Regions from separate parts of the Microcoleus sp. OTE_8_concoct_300 genome, predicted to be linked through region 1. Evidence: riboswitches for the same ligand, from Rfam matches in the RefSeq annotation. Region 1 holds a riboswitch; each other region holds the start of a gene.
What was found. A riboswitch is a leader RNA that binds a small molecule or an ion and turns the genes downstream of it on or off. The one in region 1 is predicted to bind cobalamin.

Region 1 (7,487 bases):
AATCATTGCAATCTTTGCGTGAACTGGATTATCTCAGTCTTGACAACAATCAAATCAGCAACATCAAACCCTTACAATCTTTGACTAACCTGAGTTATCTATCCCTGGGTGGAAACCTAATTACTCCCCAAATTTGCCCGATGACCAAGCCAGAGTCTATCTGTAGTTGGTAACTCATAAATTCAATGCTCAAACCTTACTACTCTGAAAATGACAGGCACAAGATTATGACATTTATAGTTGGACACAAACACATGAATTTACCAAAGTCGATCGCAATTACTTGTAGTGCACTCATCGCTGTAGCATTATCTGGAAATGGATTATCTGCGATCGCACCACAAACGCGCTCGAGAAACAGCCAAATTTGCTAAAACTTTTGTGGGGTGGGCATCCTGCCTGCCTAAAAATACAAATATGACTTTTATGAACTTAATTAGTGAATTTAATGAATTGACTTTAACAGAAATCTCTTGAATACTGAGGGTAGTTAAAAGCTTTTCTGTAGACTCTGTATAAATTATATAAGGAGAAAAAGTTATGTCCCAAGATACTAACCAGAGAAAAAGCCCCCCGCCCATCTTTTTTATTGTTGCTCTCGGCTTAATTGCGTTTGGCGGGTACAAGTTCCTTCCCGGTTTATTCGCATCCAAAAGTTTAGATATATCTACTTCTACTCCTACACCTACATCGGGTGCAAGTCCATCGGGTGCGAGTCCATCGGGTGCGATCGCTAGTCGCATCAGTTTAGGAAATCAGATATTGCTAACATCCCAAACAACAGCAGCAAAACAAGCAGGCGTTCAAGCTTTTGCCAAGGGAGATTACCAAGCCGCCGTCCAAAATTTTCAGAAATCGCTGCAACAAAATCGCAACGACCCGGAAACCATTATCTATTTGAATAATGCCCGATCCAGCAATGGTTCTTCCTTAAAAATTGCTGTCAGCGTCCCCATTGGTACTAACCCCAATATCGCCCAAGAAATCCTCCGAGGTGTCGCCCAAGCTCAGGATGAAGTCAATAATAGCGGTGGCATCAACCAGGTCAAAGTGCAAGTAGAAATTGTCAACGATGACAACAATCCTGAAGTCGTCAGAGAAGTTGCAAAGACATTGACAAAAGATCCGAGTATACTAGCAGTAATTGGACACAATGCTAGCAACGCCTCTGTCGAAGCTGCTCCGATCTATCAGCAAGAAAAACTGGTAATGGTGACACCGACGAGCTTTGCCAATAATCTATCAGGATTTGGCAGCTACATCTTTCGCACAATCCCCAATATTAGCGTCATGGCGGCTCCCTTAGCAGAATATGCCGTCAAAACAGGCAAAACTAATATAGCCATTTGTTATGACTCCCAAGCACCGGATAACATATCATTTAAAGATGAATTTGTGGCAGCTCTTACTGCTGCTGGCGGCAAATTAGTTCCCACTGTTTGCGACTTTTCATTACCCTCTTTTAATCCTGACAAGGCCCTGGCCGATGCTGTCAGCAAAGGTGCACAAGGATTGATGTTAGCACCCCACATCGATCGCATTGACCGTGCGATTTCTCTGGCTCGCATCAATCGAGGCAAATTGCCACTCTACGGCAGCACTACGCTCTACACCTTTCAAACTGTAAAAGACGGACAAAAAGACGTTGACGGGCTTGTTTTGCCCGTTCCCTGGCATCCTGAAACTAATCCCGGTAGCCGTTTCCCAGAAAATGCCCGCCAGCGTTGGGGAGGCATTGTGAATTGGCGAACCGCAACGAGTTTTGACGCGACTCAAGCTGTCATCGCTGGCTTGCGGCAAAGCACTACGCGGGAAGGATTGCAACAAGCACTCAGAAATGCGAGTTTTTCGACACGGGGATCGAGCGAGGATGTGAAGTTTTTGCCCACGGGCGATCGGGCTGGTAAGCCGATTTTAGTGCAAGTTAAACAAGGAGGAAGCACTGGCTATAACTTTGTCCCGCTGCGGTAAGTTTGTTAAGTGCGATCGGACTCACATCTTGCACATTCTCAATCAGCCTTTCTGGGGCGGGCAGGATGCCCACCCCACCAGAAAATTCCTTCTTTGTGGAACAGGCATCTTGCCTGTTTATTAGTATGATTAAAATCTAATTTTCTGTTGAATTAGCATAATTTTTAAGATAAAATGAAATGAGTAGATTAAAGGAGAGCGTTGTGTATGATCGCGCCAGTTGAAACCAAAACCTACACGGCCCAGGAATATCTAGAATTGGAAATCAATTCTCAGGATCGGCATGAATTTATCAATGGGGAGATTGTTCTGATGGCTGGCGGCACACCGGATCACAATGAAATTACCACTAATTTAGTTGTTGCGCTGAAACTGGCGTTAAAAGGGAAACCATATCGGACTTTTAGTTCGGATCAGCGGCTGTGGATTCCCCAGCTTAATAATTATACTTACCCGGATGTGATGGTGGTTGCGAAACCGATAGAGCTGCAATCTGGACGGACGGATACAATTACTAATCCTGTGTTCATTGCTGAGGTGCTATCTAAAGGTACTAAAGCTTATGACCGCGATGAAAAGTTTGCTGCCTATCGCAGTATTCCTAGTTTTCAGGAGTATTTATTAATCGATCAATATCGGCTACGGGTGGAGCAATATTCTAAAACTGATGCGAATAAGTGGATTTTTTCGGAATATAGCTGTATGGGCGATCGGCTGACTTTAACCTCTATTCCTGTGGAAATTTCGCTGGCCGATTTGTATGAAAATATTGAGTTTGGTGAATAGGGGGACGGCTTTTTGTCAAATATCCCAAATAGTGGTAATATTCCCGTATATCGATCGGCTCTGATGGAGAACAGCCATCAGACGCAAGGGGGAAAGTTCGGTGCGAATCCGGCGCTGTCCCGCAACTGTAATGAGATTATTGCATCTCTGAGTCAGGATGCCCGCCGATTTGTTTACCTGTTGTTTTTCATCTGCGAGGTATGGATGATGGTGAGTTTATTATTTTTTTAATTATTGGATTGAGGTTTTTTAACCGCAGATATCAGCAGATAAACACAGATGAACGCTGATGTAATTCGATCTGTGTTCGGAAGCGTATGTTATTTTAATGGAAAAGAAATGCGAATTGAGGATAGTGTTTGGCAGGGGAGTTTTGGCTACTGGCAAAACTTGTTTATTCACCAGAATATTTTGCCGATCGGACATACTGCTTGGAATGGCTTTTTGCATGGAGGACGAGGCTTGGTTGCTTGCAAAATCAATACTCCCATTAACGGGTCTGTGAATTGGAGCGTAGATACTATTAAGTACGATCTGCAATTTATTTCCCAATTGTACGCAACTTCTTATTTGCAACAACTAGAATTAGAGGAAAATACTGTTTCACATCTGCTCTCTATTATTGCTAGCTACGATCCAAAGGAAGCAATTATATTTTTGTCGATCGCCAACGGTCAGATTGATATCAATTTGTTGCAAAAGTTGGCAATTTCGACCGTTGAGTGCTATGAACAGGTATGCAAGCGCTGGGAAGAATTTCAACTCTGCCCGAAATCCTAAAACTTACTAAATTTTCTCAATGTCGCAGCCAAAATCAATCGAAATTTCTAAGGTAACTCGCTACCAAAATGCAGCGCTTAATTACTATTTGGGCCTGACAGATTCGCCCTACCTTCACTACGGTTATTGGGAAACCCTACCTGTGCCCGCTGAGGAACTAACGATCGCCCGATTGCGCATCGCTCAGCAAGCTTATACTGTCAAACTGTTGGATGCGATCCCCCAAGGCACTCATACGATACTGGATGTGGGCTGCGGGATTGGCGGAAATGCGGCTTATTTGCTCGATCGAGGTTTTGCAGTGGAAGGGCTCGCACCCGATCCGTTCCAACAACAGCGCTTTCTTAAGTGTACGGGCGATCGGGCAATCTTCCACCTCACCAGGTTTGAAGACTTCAAAGCAACCCATTTCTACGATCTTATTCTCTTTAGCGAAAGTAGCCAGTATATGTCGGCTGTTGATATTGCTAGCGGTGCCGCCAAAATCCTCAATCACGGTGGCTACGTGCTGCTTGCCGATATGATGCGCTCTGATCCTAACTATACAGAGGGAATGTTCTCTAATTGTCATGTTGTTACGGAACTTCATGCAGCATTAAAGCAGGCTGGATTCACTTTAGTAAAAACTGAGGATATTTCCGCCCATATTTTGCCGACAATCGATTTGTATGTCGATACTTTCCGCAGGTATGGACTCAATACGATGATCTATGTTGCAGATTTAATTGCGATCGCAGTTGGGCCGGTCCACAAATTCCTGCGCTGGATATTTCGTCGCTGGTTCAAGAAGCTGGTGGTTGAAGGATTGGAGGCGAGCCAACTTTTTGAGCAACATCTCTGTTATGAACTTCAACTTTGGCAGTTGTCAAAATCCGATGAAGGCTGACACAAATACAATGGTAATTGGTAATCGGTAATCGGTAATTGGAGGCAGATCCTCCGGGTATTTATATCAAATCCGGTAGCATCGGAATTATTCCTCTCTGTATTCTCTCCCTCTGCGTTCTCTGCGCCCTCTGCGGTTAAATCATTCCGATGCAACCGGAAACGATATTATTCCCAGGCAGAGCCCGGAAGGCTATAACAAATAACAAATATGTCTCAATGGATTCTCGAATTCGATCGCACTTCCTACTCCTATCCCTGCGGTTCCCGATCGGCAATTCATGATTTAAACCTCAAAGTCCCCGCCGGGAAACGCTGCGGGCTGATCGGTCAAAACGGCTGCGGCAAAACTACCTTTTTTCTGTTAGCAAATGGCTTGTATCAACCGCAACAGGGAATCATTCGCTGGGAAGGCGAACCGTTTTGCTACGATCGCAAATCTTTGATGCAACTGCGCCAACAAATCGGACTCGTCTTTCAAAATCCCGAACATCAATTAGTAGCTTCGACGGTAGAAGAAGATATTTCCTATGGATTGTACAATTTAGGCTTGACAGAATCCGAAATTGCTCCACAGGTACAGCAGGCGATCGACCAATTCGATCTAAGCGAACTCGCCCGCGAACCAATTCACAATCTCAGTTTGGGGCAGAAAAAGCGGGTGTCGATCGCCGATATCATGGTTCTCAAGCCGAAACTGCTGCTGTTAGATGAACCTACCGCCTATCTCGACCCGCGTCACACCCGACAACTGATCGGTTTACTGCAACAAATTCACAACGCCGGAACCACTATCCTTTTGGCAAGTCACGACCTCGATTTCATCTACCGCTGGGCAGATTGGGTGTTTGTAATGGATCGAGGAAAATTGATTTTAGAAGGCACACCGGAAACAGTTTTTGCTCAGCGGGATGTCTTGGAACAATTGCAGCTTGGGGTACCGCTGGCGATCGAGCTAATCGAGCAAATAAGGGCGATCGTTGAGAAAGATGGGAACTCAAATATAGAGACTTTTGAGCAGTGGCAAAAACAGATTTTACAAGCACGTCGGCTGCTTTAAAAGTTTAGCAGCCTAACGGTTGCGTTCAGCGGTTGCCAGAAACAAGGAACACTGGAAATGGAGAATCTGTTAAAAATGATTATTTGCTAAATCGTACATGGAGATGATCGTCATGCCCTGGCCAGGGTTTAACTCCCTTTAAGTTATTGTCGTTACAAAGAATCAATTTAACAGACTGTACAGAATTATTGAGAATGGTATTAATTAAATCTTGAGTTCGAGCAAGGGAATAATTAGGATCTCGGAAAGTAATACCGATTCGGGCTCCATCTGTTCTCAAAAGTCGAAAATCGACATCTAAGCCTGTTTGATGGCTCTGATGGGGAGGGACAGGACCACCACCATTTTTACTAATGTTCCCTATCCCAATCACCGGACCAGTTCGATGGTTTTGGAACCACATTTTGCCAATTTCTTCAATAGCTTTGATGGTTTCAGGTAATCCAAATTGTTTCTCACGGAATTGAGAATAACTATAGTAACCTGTTCCCGATATCGGAAGTTGAGTATTCACCGCAGGAAAAGGAGTTGCTTCTAGACTAAAGCTTTCAAGACTCTCATCATCCCAATGATAAAGACAGGGTGTATCTTCAAATTCAATAGGGGTTTCGTTATCTACTGTTTCTAAATCAATGGGACTAGAAAAGATGATAACTGGAGTTTCTGAAATAGATGATATTTTGAGCTTTCCTGACAGCAAATCATTGAGTCGTTGCTCAATAATTGTGACAGGGATGGCATAATTTTCCCTTTCAAATTCTCCGCCATAATGTAGTCCTACAGCTTTTCCTGTTTCAAAGTCAAGAACGATAGAGCCAGAATTTCCTCCTAGAGTTGAACAGTCATGAGTAAAATTTGGACCACGGTCCCGCGATCCTGTGGCTGACATCACTTTACCGGGTTGAAGTCGTTTGACATTATAAATATCCCCAAAAAGTTCAAACATTTTAGCAGGTTCAAGGGGATTACGATTGCCATCCCAAGCTGGATATCCAATCACGGCAATATCACTATTTCTTGTATCAACTTTGGTTGCTAAAGGAATAAATGAGCGAGATTTTGTATCTCCCACTCGTGTTACCTTTAAAAATGCAATATCTGAACCGGAATCTGGTTCAATGTATAAAACACGATCAATATTAAACTCTTCTTCATTGTCTTCTAGATATTCTTCTAAAAAGTCAATCTTGACCTTAATCAGTTTTTGGGTGCCATCATTTCTCCGAAAGACAAACTTGCCACCTTCTTGAAAGGCAAAGAGTTGAGCTATATGACGATTAGTGACAATAACATCATCAGTCACTAACCAACCCGTGCCAGCAAAATTAATTGCTCGCTCATGATTTTTTAATTCGATTCTTCCTACTGAAGCTATTGCTTGTCTTATAATACTTCGATGAGGTTCTAAACGAGTTTTCCAATATGCGAGCCGAGGGGTTTCAAAATCACCATTCTGGATTTTCAAGGCAGGACGTTCTGCGTAATTAATGATAGCTTCAATTTGTATTGCCCGTAGCCTTCCTAACCCTTCTTGTGCTTTGGCAAGACCTTCCTTTATTGATGTTTGAAGATAATTTTTAGCTGTTGCTGGATCAATATGTGTTTTCGGCAGTCTTTGACTATTTTCAAAGTAATCACTATCAAGAAGCTCTTCAGTTAATTCTTGGTTATTCAGCACACTTTCAATTGACATGGTTTATTTCCTGGTGGTTAAATGACAATAAATAATTACTAAGGGCAACCGACCGATTCCTCTTCAATGAGATGGGAGTTATCTAAAACTTTGACCAAAATTGTGGCCGTTGCTTCTGGTGTGCCTCCTGTAGCCACTAATAAAGTTTGTCCATCTTGTTCTGCTAGGGATGCTGTAAAACTTTGCCAGTTACCATCATCATTTTTTGTTGCTTGAGAAATCACAGAAATAACACGCTCCCAAGCAATGTCTAGTGGAACAAAGCCTTGTCCTTGCTCATCTAGAGAAAAGGATATGCTGTAGGTTACCAGG
Region 2 (4,712 bases), on a different contig from region 1:
GAATTTTTGCCATTGCATTCATGGCACGAATTCGCTTTTCTAATTCTGCCAATTCTTCCTCAGTCACTAAATCAGTTTTGTTTAGTAAAACTACATCAGCGAAGGCAATTTGTTCTTGAGCTTCGTCGGCGTCCCAGTGCTGCCAGATGTGCTTGGCATCGACTACGGTGACAACTGCATCTAGCAGCAATTTGTCCCGCATATCTTCGTCTACAAAAAATGTCTGAATTACGGGCGCGGGGTCGGCTAAGCCTGTGGTTTCGATCACTATGTGGTCGAATTTGTCGCGCCGCTTCATTAAGTTACCGATAATCCGAATTAAATCGCCTCGGACTGTACAGCAAATGCAGCCGTTGTTCATCTCGAAAATTTCTTCGTCGGCATCAATTATCAGTTGGTTGTCGATGCCTACTTCGCCGAACTCGTTGACGATGACTGCAACTTTTTTGCCGTGTTCCTGTGTTAAAATGCGGTTCAGTAGCGTAGTTTTGCCTGCACCGAGATAGCCCGTGAGAACGGTAACAGGAACTGATTCGATCGCCCCAGCACTCACCATACTTGACCTCGATTATTGTACAATGATAACCATTATCGCTATTCTATACCAGACAGGCTGCTAGTAGCAAGAATATTACAAAATGTTAATAAATTGTTCGCGGGAGGTTTTCAGACAGGATTCGGTCAAAAATAGACAAAATAATACTTGTTGGGTTATCATAAATCAATCTCTAAATTTAATTTAAAAAACACCATGACTCCGCTATCTTCCAAGCGAAAAGCGCTGCGCGGTAGAATTTTTCCCGAACAAACTATACCGCCCGAAGAATTAGCAAGGCGCAAAGCAGAAAGAACTAAACTCGGTTTGCGCTGTAGAGAAATATTTGAGCGACTTCGCCCGGAACTGATCGGCGAGTATTACAATTGGTTTATTGCGATCGAGCCGGACAGTGGAGAGTATTTAATTGACAGGAAATTTCTCGGAATCATTGAAAAAGTTAAACAACAATATAGCGATGGAGATGTGAGGCTAACAATATTTTGCCTCAATGAAAGAGGGACCTGCGGTCGGATATGATATCAGGAAGGTTTGGGGAAAACGGAGAGTTATTTTTTGAGATAGAATTGATTGCTTCTAATGGCGAGGTTTTTCCTGTGGAAGTGCTTCTAGACACTGGTTTTACCACAGGTTTTATAGCAATGAATTCTCAAGATTTAGATGCTTTAGATTGGTCTTTAATTGCCCCGCAAATCGAGATGCAGACAGCGCGGGGAGAAGGATTTTTTGATATCTATGAAGCTTGGGTAATTATTGACGGTCAAGATTTGATCGTTCCCGTTCATGTTGGAGAGGATATACCGGAGATTTTAATCGGATCCCAATGGTTAGATAGGATGCAGTTAGTTGTTAATAAACCGATGGAGATTTTGACGTTAGAAATAGTATCGAGTGCAGAATGATTGAAGAACGATCGCCCTTTCTTAAAAAAAGCGATCGCCCGCATTCAACTACAAGAATGACTGTATCTTAGCAGAGTCGAGTTCCCGACCGATCAGCACTAATTTGGTTTGGCGGAGTTCGGAAGGTTGCCAAGGGCGATCGTAGAAATATTCTATGCGCGAGCCCACACCTTGCAACACCATCCTCATCGGTTTCTTGGGAACCGCCACAAACCCTTTAATCCGATAGATTTCCTCCTGCTGCATCAAGGATTGCAGTTTTTTCACCAAAGCTTCAGGTTCAAATTCGCGATCGGCAATAAAGTAAGTCGAGTTAATATCATCATCGTGTTCGTGTTCCTCCTCAGCATCGTGGTGACTCGGGCGAGACTCCAAATCATCCTCAACCGCCGCATTAAATCCTAATAGCACATCAGGGTTAATTTCGCCACCTTTGCAAGGAACAATTTTCACACTTGGACGCAACTCTTGTTGCAACCAGCTTTGCACTTTCTGGTGAGTTTCAGCATCTACGCGATCGACCTTCGTTAAAAGTACCATATCGGCACAGGCTAACTGGTCTTCAAACAATTCCTCGATCGGAGTTTCGTGATCTAAACTAGAATCAGCCTGTCGCTGTGCCATCAAAGCATCGATATCACCGACAAAAGAACCGCTAGCAATAGCTTCGCAATCGACAACAGCAACAACACCGTCCACAGTAGCACCCGTGCGAATTTCCGGCCAGCGAAAAGCTTGAATTAAAGGTTTAGGAAGTGCGAGGCCCGAAGTCTCAATTAAGATACAATCAATTTGTTCTCTGCGCTTCAACAATTCCTGCATAGTCGGCAAGAATTCCTCTTGAACAGTGCAGCAAAGACAACCATTTGTTAGTTCAACAATATTGCTGCTAACATTTTCTTCTTCGTCGCAAACTTGGCAATCGCGCAGCAGTTCTCCGTCAATACCAATTTCGCCAAATTCGTTAACCAGAACAGCAATGCGGCGACCTTGATTATTTTGCAATAAGTGGCGAATTAAGGTAGTTTTGCCGCTACCGAGAAAACCAGTGATGACAGTAACAGGAATTTTGTGCATTGATAATTTTGTGCTTATTTGGTGATGGAATATGTTCTCTCGTTCCCAGGCAGAGCCTGGGAATGCTAATCTAGAGGCTCTGCCTCGCTGGAATAAAGGAGCGCTTTTAATACGAGGCTCTGCCTCGCTGGAATAAAGGAGCGCTTTTGATGACAGTAACAGGAATTTTCTGCATTGATAACTTTGTGCTTATTTGGTGATGGGATATGTTCTCTCGTTCCCAAGCTCTGCCTGGGAATGCTAATCTAGAGGCTCTGCCTCGCTGGAATAAAGGAGCGCTTTTAATACGAGGCAGAGCCTCTGGGTATGCGTTACCAGGCTCTGCCTGGGAACAAGAAAACTACATTCCTTACTACAAACCTATCTAATTTGGTAATGGTGGAATCTTTGCTAAAACGCCTTTTTTCAGAGCTTGAGGACGCTCAGACCAAGGCAACAAACCGTCTGGTTTAGCATAGTATTGACCCGCGCATTCGAGTACAGCCTCGACACTTTCCGACTCATTTGCTGGTAAATCACCAAACAGATAAGTATACTTTCCAACAGCAGCAAAACACACCGCACAAGAGTGACTGCAAGCACTCATGCACTCAACCTCTTGAATCTCAAATTGATCGGAAAACTCCCAATCTTTAGCGAGTTGCGACAAATTTTCCATGAATTGTTGACCGCCGCTTTGGCCTTCGCGCTTGCCGTTTTTCCAAACACTAGCGCAAGCAGTGCAAACAAATAGACTGTGCTTTGTGCGTACAGCCGTGTTAATTCCATCCATCATCCGTACCTCGCAGATGCGTTCAAAAGTGAGTTAGATATCGGCGGGCATTCTGACTTGAGAAACCACAACGGTTTCATTACAGTTGCGGGACAGCGCCGGACTTGCACCGAACTTTCCCCGTTTCCTCTAACGGCTGCTCCCCGCTAGAACCGATCGCGAAATCACATCATACCGCACTTGCCGCCTTTTTGGAAAAAAGTTATGTTGGTAGGAGGGCTTTTTAAGATCTAGCAGTATAAAAGAAACTTTTGTAGTAAGCACTAAAGTCCTTTTTAGGGAACTGGTATTAGCTTTTGGTTACATCCAGATCGCTTGAGCAACTGTACTGCGGATTCGCTTTAAGTTTTCCATACCTATCTCTTTAAGCTTTAACAAAGACTCGTCGCTGGCTTCTACCAATTCAGACACTGTGCGGTATCCAGCAGCTTTCAATATATCAATTTTGCGCTCCGTAAGTCCATAAGGATATACGTGAGATTTTTTTAATTTGCTAATATCTTCCTTTAATATTAGCATTTCACCATGCTCAGGTAATTCAGGCAATTGAATTTTAAACAACTCACTTGTTTTGTGTAATTCTAAAGGCTCATTTCTCTCATTTTTTTCATTTAACCACCTAGTATAAATTTCATTTGTGACCCTAGCGCCACGAGTTTTCTCCAACAATGTGCATAGATTCAAGCTATATCTTGTTCCTCGTCCCCTAGATTTCATTGCCCGTGAAACATCTCGAATTGAAATAAATCCAGTATATTCAAGTAGTTCTAACGGCTTTGATAGACGTTGTGCAATTTCTCTTAAAATAAGTACATTCTGCTTATTTTGCTTACCAGCATCCTGAAATATTAATTCTGCAATGTCGGTTGCAGGATCGATCATTAGTGCATACATACCAAGTTTTGGCTTAAGCTCTTCAATCAAGGGCCAATAGTAGTTACGGGCAAGGTATATCAGCGTCTTTGTGATATTGGCGTAATTGATCTTACGTGTTTTACAGTTGTCAGACAGATTATTCCATGCAAATATAAATCCCCTCATGTTTCCAAGTACAGCCCTTCCCATAAACCCCGCAACATTTTCTAAAGCAAATTGACCAGAGAAAGACTCTTCAGGTAGTCGCTGAGAAAACCTTTTTCTAATTATCTCGGCAAAGTTGGTATTATAATCTTCTAGTTCATCATTCCTTGAAATATCGATCACCGTAGCATCATTATATACATCAAACCTTGTTCCAAAATTAGTAACTCCAGGGTAAATAGCAGCTTTACACGATATTACACTGCTCGATAAAGTCCGAAATATATCGAAAAACTCATGTAGCGGAGCTTCCCGACCAATGTGAGCCGCGTCATCAAATAAAATAACTATTCTTTTCCCAGATGCACTCGATAAACTAGATAAT
Region 3 (4,712 bases), on a different contig from region 1:
TCCCAGATCTAAAATCATGCCAGTTTCAGGAAAAGATAGCTTTCTTCCTCTAAAGGAATGGTAAGCTACAGACAGAGCCGGTGAGCGAACATCCATGTAATCGTTTCCCGCCCACAGAGTTTTGAGATTGCCTCTACTGTCGATCATTTGCAGCCGGAGTTTTTCTGCTAGTTGGGCATCCTTGTCTGCAGCGAACAGCAAAAATTCTTGAGCCTCTGAATCGGCCAGGTTTGTGAAGCGTTTTAGATAAGTGTAATCGAGTTCTTTCAGTCTTCTTGCACTGAGTCCTTGGGTTTCAAAAACGAGGGTGACTGGAAGTTCTGAGTTAGGCAGACCAAATGTTTCAAATCCCTGCAACTTTCTCACGCCGGCAGCTTGAGCTAATTCGGCATTGACAGTGGCATCAATAAATTGCTTGCCGGCATAAACTATGCCTTTCGAGGTGGTTATACTGGCAATTTTTTTGCCTTCTTTATTGACTGATTGAATTTCTACTTTGCTGAGAAGATCGACTCCAGCTTGTAACAGCATTTCTTTCAGCGCTGCACTGGCTTTGCCGGCATCAAGTGCAATTGTCGTAACACCGGATTTTTGCAGGAATTCTTTATAGATAGTCGGCGGTGAACCAAAGGTATCTAAATTTAAAGATTGTTTAAGTTCTGGACTAATCTGACTTCTATCTAAATAAGCAAGGCCGCCTCTTACCAAATGCCCGCCAATTCCTTCTTGCAAGCTTCCTTTAGACATCAGCAGAACTCGCGGATAACGCTTTGTCCGGCGACGATATTCTCTGGCGGCAGAGATAACAGCTAGAACTCCTGGAACTTCATCACCAAAGCAGATGACATCGTAATAACGCAGATCCATGACCATTATTTAATAACCTCTCCTGATTTTGATCTTTTCGAGCTGGATCTCAATGTTTGCCGTCAAACTCTCTGTTTGTGTCCAGTCTAGCCCCATCTTTCCTGATTTTTGCGATAAATATTCACACATTCCTGGACGCAGAAACCGGGTTTTTTCCCGAAAATTCTCCGTTGAGGGCGATCGATCGGGCGTGGAAAAACCCGGTTTCTGAGCGTCAAGAGTGCGTCAGTCTTATACTCTTGATTGCTATCAGCTCAGACTATCGGGATCTATCCCCAACTCCCGCAATCGCTGAGCTAATCGATCGGAACGTTGGGCCAATCGATCGGCGCGCTGCGATTCCTGTTGGGCGCGCTGCGCTGATTCTTTCACCTGTTCTTCAGGAGTCAGATAACGTTTTCCATCGGCATCATACCAATACAACCACTCCCTTGTCACCCCAGAATAATTGCCCCTTTCACAACCAATTCCCAAACCAATTTCTGGCATCCAAACTGGATGTCCTGGCTGTAACTCGTACTTCCCATTGACTAACTTGTGTACTTCCAAATGAGGTTTACGACGGCGGCGGGAAGAATAAATGACGTAATAAAGTACGCCTAAAGCTTGATAAGTCTCCAATTTTGTGCTGTATTCCTTGCGATAAGTTGGGGAAACAACTTCTAGCACAAAAGTAGGCAGAACATTTTCATCCCACAGCACGTAACTGGGGCGCAATTCTTCGTCGTAAAATCGTTCTACTCCTAAACTTAAGAAAGCATCTGGGACAATGGGCGGTTCGTCAGGGTGATGATAAATACCCATATCTATGCCAAAAAACCAGTCCATGCGTTCTGCCCAAAGTATGAGCAATATTGCTTTTAACAACCCTGGTATTAGTTCTTGCAGTTCGTTATCCACAGGCGTTTCATCCGAGTCTGGTAGTTCATCGGCGGAGGGCAAGTTCCTCGGCAAGTTGTACTGTAACATTGCGGCTTTCCTCAAAACTCACTCATATTATAGCGTTTAGTGGTTGGGCGATAGTTGTTTATCTGGCTACAAACTACTTTATAAATACTAAAAGAATATTTATTTAACGAACCGCGAAGGCGCGAAGGACGCGAAGGAAGAGAAAGAATAGAAGGAAGAAGATAGGTAATATCGACTGAGTTTATCTGAATGAATTTTTGTAAAATATTTGCTGAGATTTACGCGATCGACTAAACTATGTCTAACCAGTCGGTTCTAATGGGGAGCAGCCGTTAGAGGAAAGGGGGAAAGTTCGGTGCAAGTCCGGCGCTGTCCCGCAACTGTAATGAGAGTTTTGTCGCTTTCTGAGTCAGGATGCCCGCCGATGTGTTAGTTTACATAGTCTCATCTGCGAGGTTCAGCGTGAAGACCAGAAATCGGAAATTGGTCAGCTTGGGATTGATGGCTGGCTTGAGTTGTTATATTGTCCTGGGATCGGCAACGCCCGCCGCAGCTATGCACATTTCGGAAGGTTTTTTGCCGGTGCAATGGGCGGCGTTTTGGTGGATTGTGGCGTTGCCTTTTTTTGCCTTTGGGTTGCGATCGATTACTCGCATTACAAAGGAACACCCGGAACTTAAACTATTGCTTGCTTTGGCGGGTGCGTTTACTTTTGTGCTTTCTGCTTTAAAAATTCCTTCGGTAACGGGCAGTTGTTCTCACCCTACGGGTACCGGTTTGGGTGCAATTTTGTTCGGCCCTTCGGTGATGGCTGTACTGGGGGCTTTAGTTTTGTTGTTTCAAACGTTACTGTTAGCGCATGGTGGCTTGACAACGCTGGGCGCGAATATGTTTTCGATGGCGATTGTCGGCCCTTTCGCTGCGTATTTTCTCTATCGATTGCTGTTGCGAACTGGTAGCCAGCGGGCAGCAATTTTTTGTGCGGCGGCTGTGGCTGATTTACTGACTTATGTGACGACTTCGATTCAATTAGCATTAGCTTTTCCGGCAGCAAGTGGCGGTTTTATGGCTTCGTTTCTCAAGTTTGCTGGCATCTTTGCTATCACTCAAGTACCTCTGGCTATTAGTGAGGGATTGCTGACTCTATTGGTCTGGAATTGGCTGCATTCTTACGGGAAGCAGGAGTTGGAAACTTTGAAATTATTGAGACAGGAGTCATAAGCCGTGAGTCAAAAACCTACAAAGAATCACCAATCTACTTCGCGGCAAAATTGGCTTTTGGCTGGCGCTGTGATTGTTCTGGCAGCGTTTCCTCTCGTTTTTGTGCGGGGTAAATACGGCGGTTCCGATGACCAAGCTAAGAAAGCAATTACGGAAATTCAACCGGGTTATAAACCTTGGTTCAATCACTTGTTTGAGCCGGCTAGCAGCGAAATTTCAAGTCTATTGTTTGCGTCTCAAGCGGCGATGGGGGCTGGCGTAGTTGGGTACGTCATTGGGTTGTATAAAGGCCGATCGCAATCTCGGCAGCAGTCTGATCGTAAGTCGTCGGAATGAACCATCAGATTGATAGTCTGGCTTATACAAATCGCTTGCGGGGGTTGCCGCCATCTCACAAGTTATCCTTTGCGATCGCCCTTTTAATTCTGTCTCTAGTTTCTGGGGCGATGGTCGAATTGTCGATCGCCCTGTGGTTGGCCGTCTGGATCGTCGTCTATGCGGGTATTCCGGGGAAACTGTATTTGCGGTTGCTGTCGCTACCGTTGATGTTTTTGCTGACAAGTTTGCCTGCTTTGGCGATGGGTGCGGTTGAGTTAAGTCAAATCCAGGAAATTCAGTGGGATATTTGGCAAGGTTGGGGCATTAGCATCGGCACTTTTTATCTGTATGTGAGCCGCACCGGAATATACCAAGTGAGTCTGCTATTAGCCCGCGCCTTCGCATCGACAAGTTGTATGTATTTCATCCTCTTGACGGTTCCATTTACCGAAATCTTGCAAATTCTCAGACAATTACGCTGCCCAGAGTTGGTCACAGAACTGCTATTACTAATGTATCGGTTTATTTTTAGCTTATTGGCGATCGCCGATGAACTTTGGATAGCCCAAAACTCGCGCTGCGGCTACCGCACATGGAAGCGGGGAATGCACAGTTTAAGCATTTTAATCGGGCAATTGCTTCAGCGAACTTTGGAAAACTACCGTCAAGTTTCCTTGAGCTTAGCGTCGCGCGGCTTTAATGGAAAACTGCGAGTTTGGAATTCTTACCCTTACAAACCTTCGCGAAGATATATATTTGAAGCTTTGTTTGGGTGTACAGTTTTAACTTTGTTAAACGTGCTATTTCAACATTAAATTACTCGTTCGCAGGCTCTGCCTCCCATTTACCCTTCGCCACCCGAGGCAGAGCCTCTGGAAATCGGTTCCCAGGCATAGCCTAGGAACCAGTCAAATTTTCTGCCGGGCTGCCGGACTTAATATATGACTTTTATGAACATAATTAATGAATTTAATGAATTTACTTCCCAAGAAATCGGTTGAATAATTGTAGTCAACACTTATCTTGTGGAAATCCTATGATCAATAAACGACTACTCAAAAAAATAGCTTTTTTGTTAATGGCTTCATTAAGCCTATTGTTGGTAACAGTGACTCATGCAGCGGCCCAACAACTACCATTCTACTGGGATAACATCAACGTCATCATCGACGTTCAGACCAACGGAGATATGTTAGTTACCGAAACGGAAAAATATGTTTTCACAGCCGACTACAACACTGAACGATATCGCTACATTCCTTTGGATAAGGTCGATGAAATCAAAGATGTGACTGTTGCCGAAAATAATCAAATAATTCCTAGTAGCACTGGAACTGATGAAAACAATCAACTTTGGATTCGCTGGCAACATGAATTAAAACCGCCCGACTCACATA

Region 2: linked by a shared signal. The riboswitch ahead of ACUVJL_RS03525 (DUF1636 family protein) and the one ahead of ACUVJL_RS34895 (hypothetical protein) in region 1 are both predicted to bind cobalamin.
Region 3: linked by a shared signal. The riboswitch ahead of ACUVJL_RS35715 (energy-coupling factor ABC transporter permease) and the one ahead of ACUVJL_RS34895 (hypothetical protein) in region 1 are both predicted to bind cobalamin.

What each region holds. Positions count from the first base shown of each region.
Region 1 is NZ_JANMZH010000777.1:1,517-9,003, forward strand. Features, by position in the region: gene ACUVJL_RS34875 (leucine-rich repeat domain-containing protein) at 1-173, shown strand, start outside; gene ACUVJL_RS34880 (hypothetical protein) at 228-374, shown strand; gene ACUVJL_RS34885 (ABC transporter substrate-binding protein) at 541-1,971, shown strand; gene ACUVJL_RS34890 (Uma2 family endonuclease) at 2,179-2,757, shown strand; cobalamin riboswitch at 2,796-2,940, shown strand; gene ACUVJL_RS34895 (hypothetical protein) at 3,037-3,537, shown strand; gene ACUVJL_RS34900 (class I SAM-dependent methyltransferase) at 3,557-4,423, shown strand; gene ACUVJL_RS34905 (energy-coupling factor ABC transporter ATP-binding protein) at 4,634-5,482, shown strand; gene ACUVJL_RS34910 (penicillin-insensitive murein endopeptidase) at 5,562-7,175, opposite strand; gene ACUVJL_RS34915 (peptidoglycan recognition protein family protein) at 7,214-7,487, opposite strand, start outside.
Region 2 is NZ_JANMZH010000068.1:14,431-19,142, reverse strand. Features, by position in the region: gene ACUVJL_RS03545 (CobW family GTP-binding protein) at 1-556, opposite strand, end outside; gene ACUVJL_RS03540 (hypothetical protein) at 752-1,075, shown strand; gene ACUVJL_RS03535 (aspartyl protease) at 1,072-1,458, shown strand; gene cobW (cobalamin biosynthesis protein CobW) at 1,507-2,535, opposite strand; gene ACUVJL_RS03525 (DUF1636 family protein) at 2,900-3,310, opposite strand; cobalamin riboswitch at 3,333-3,479, opposite strand; gene ACUVJL_RS03520 (DNA-directed RNA polymerase subunit alpha C-terminal domain-containing protein) at 3,608-4,712, opposite strand, start outside.
Region 3 is NZ_JANMZH010000798.1:13,673-18,384, forward strand. Features, by position in the region: gene ACUVJL_RS35705 (FAD-dependent oxidoreductase) at 1-867, opposite strand, end outside; gene ACUVJL_RS35710 (Uma2 family endonuclease) at 1,117-1,836, opposite strand; cobalamin riboswitch at 2,070-2,216, shown strand; gene ACUVJL_RS35715 (energy-coupling factor ABC transporter permease) at 2,278-2,997, shown strand; gene ACUVJL_RS35720 (energy-coupling factor ABC transporter substrate-binding protein) at 3,001-3,333, shown strand; gene cbiQ (cobalt ECF transporter T component CbiQ) at 3,330-4,130, shown strand; gene ACUVJL_RS35730 (DUF2207 domain-containing protein) at 4,352-4,712, shown strand, end outside.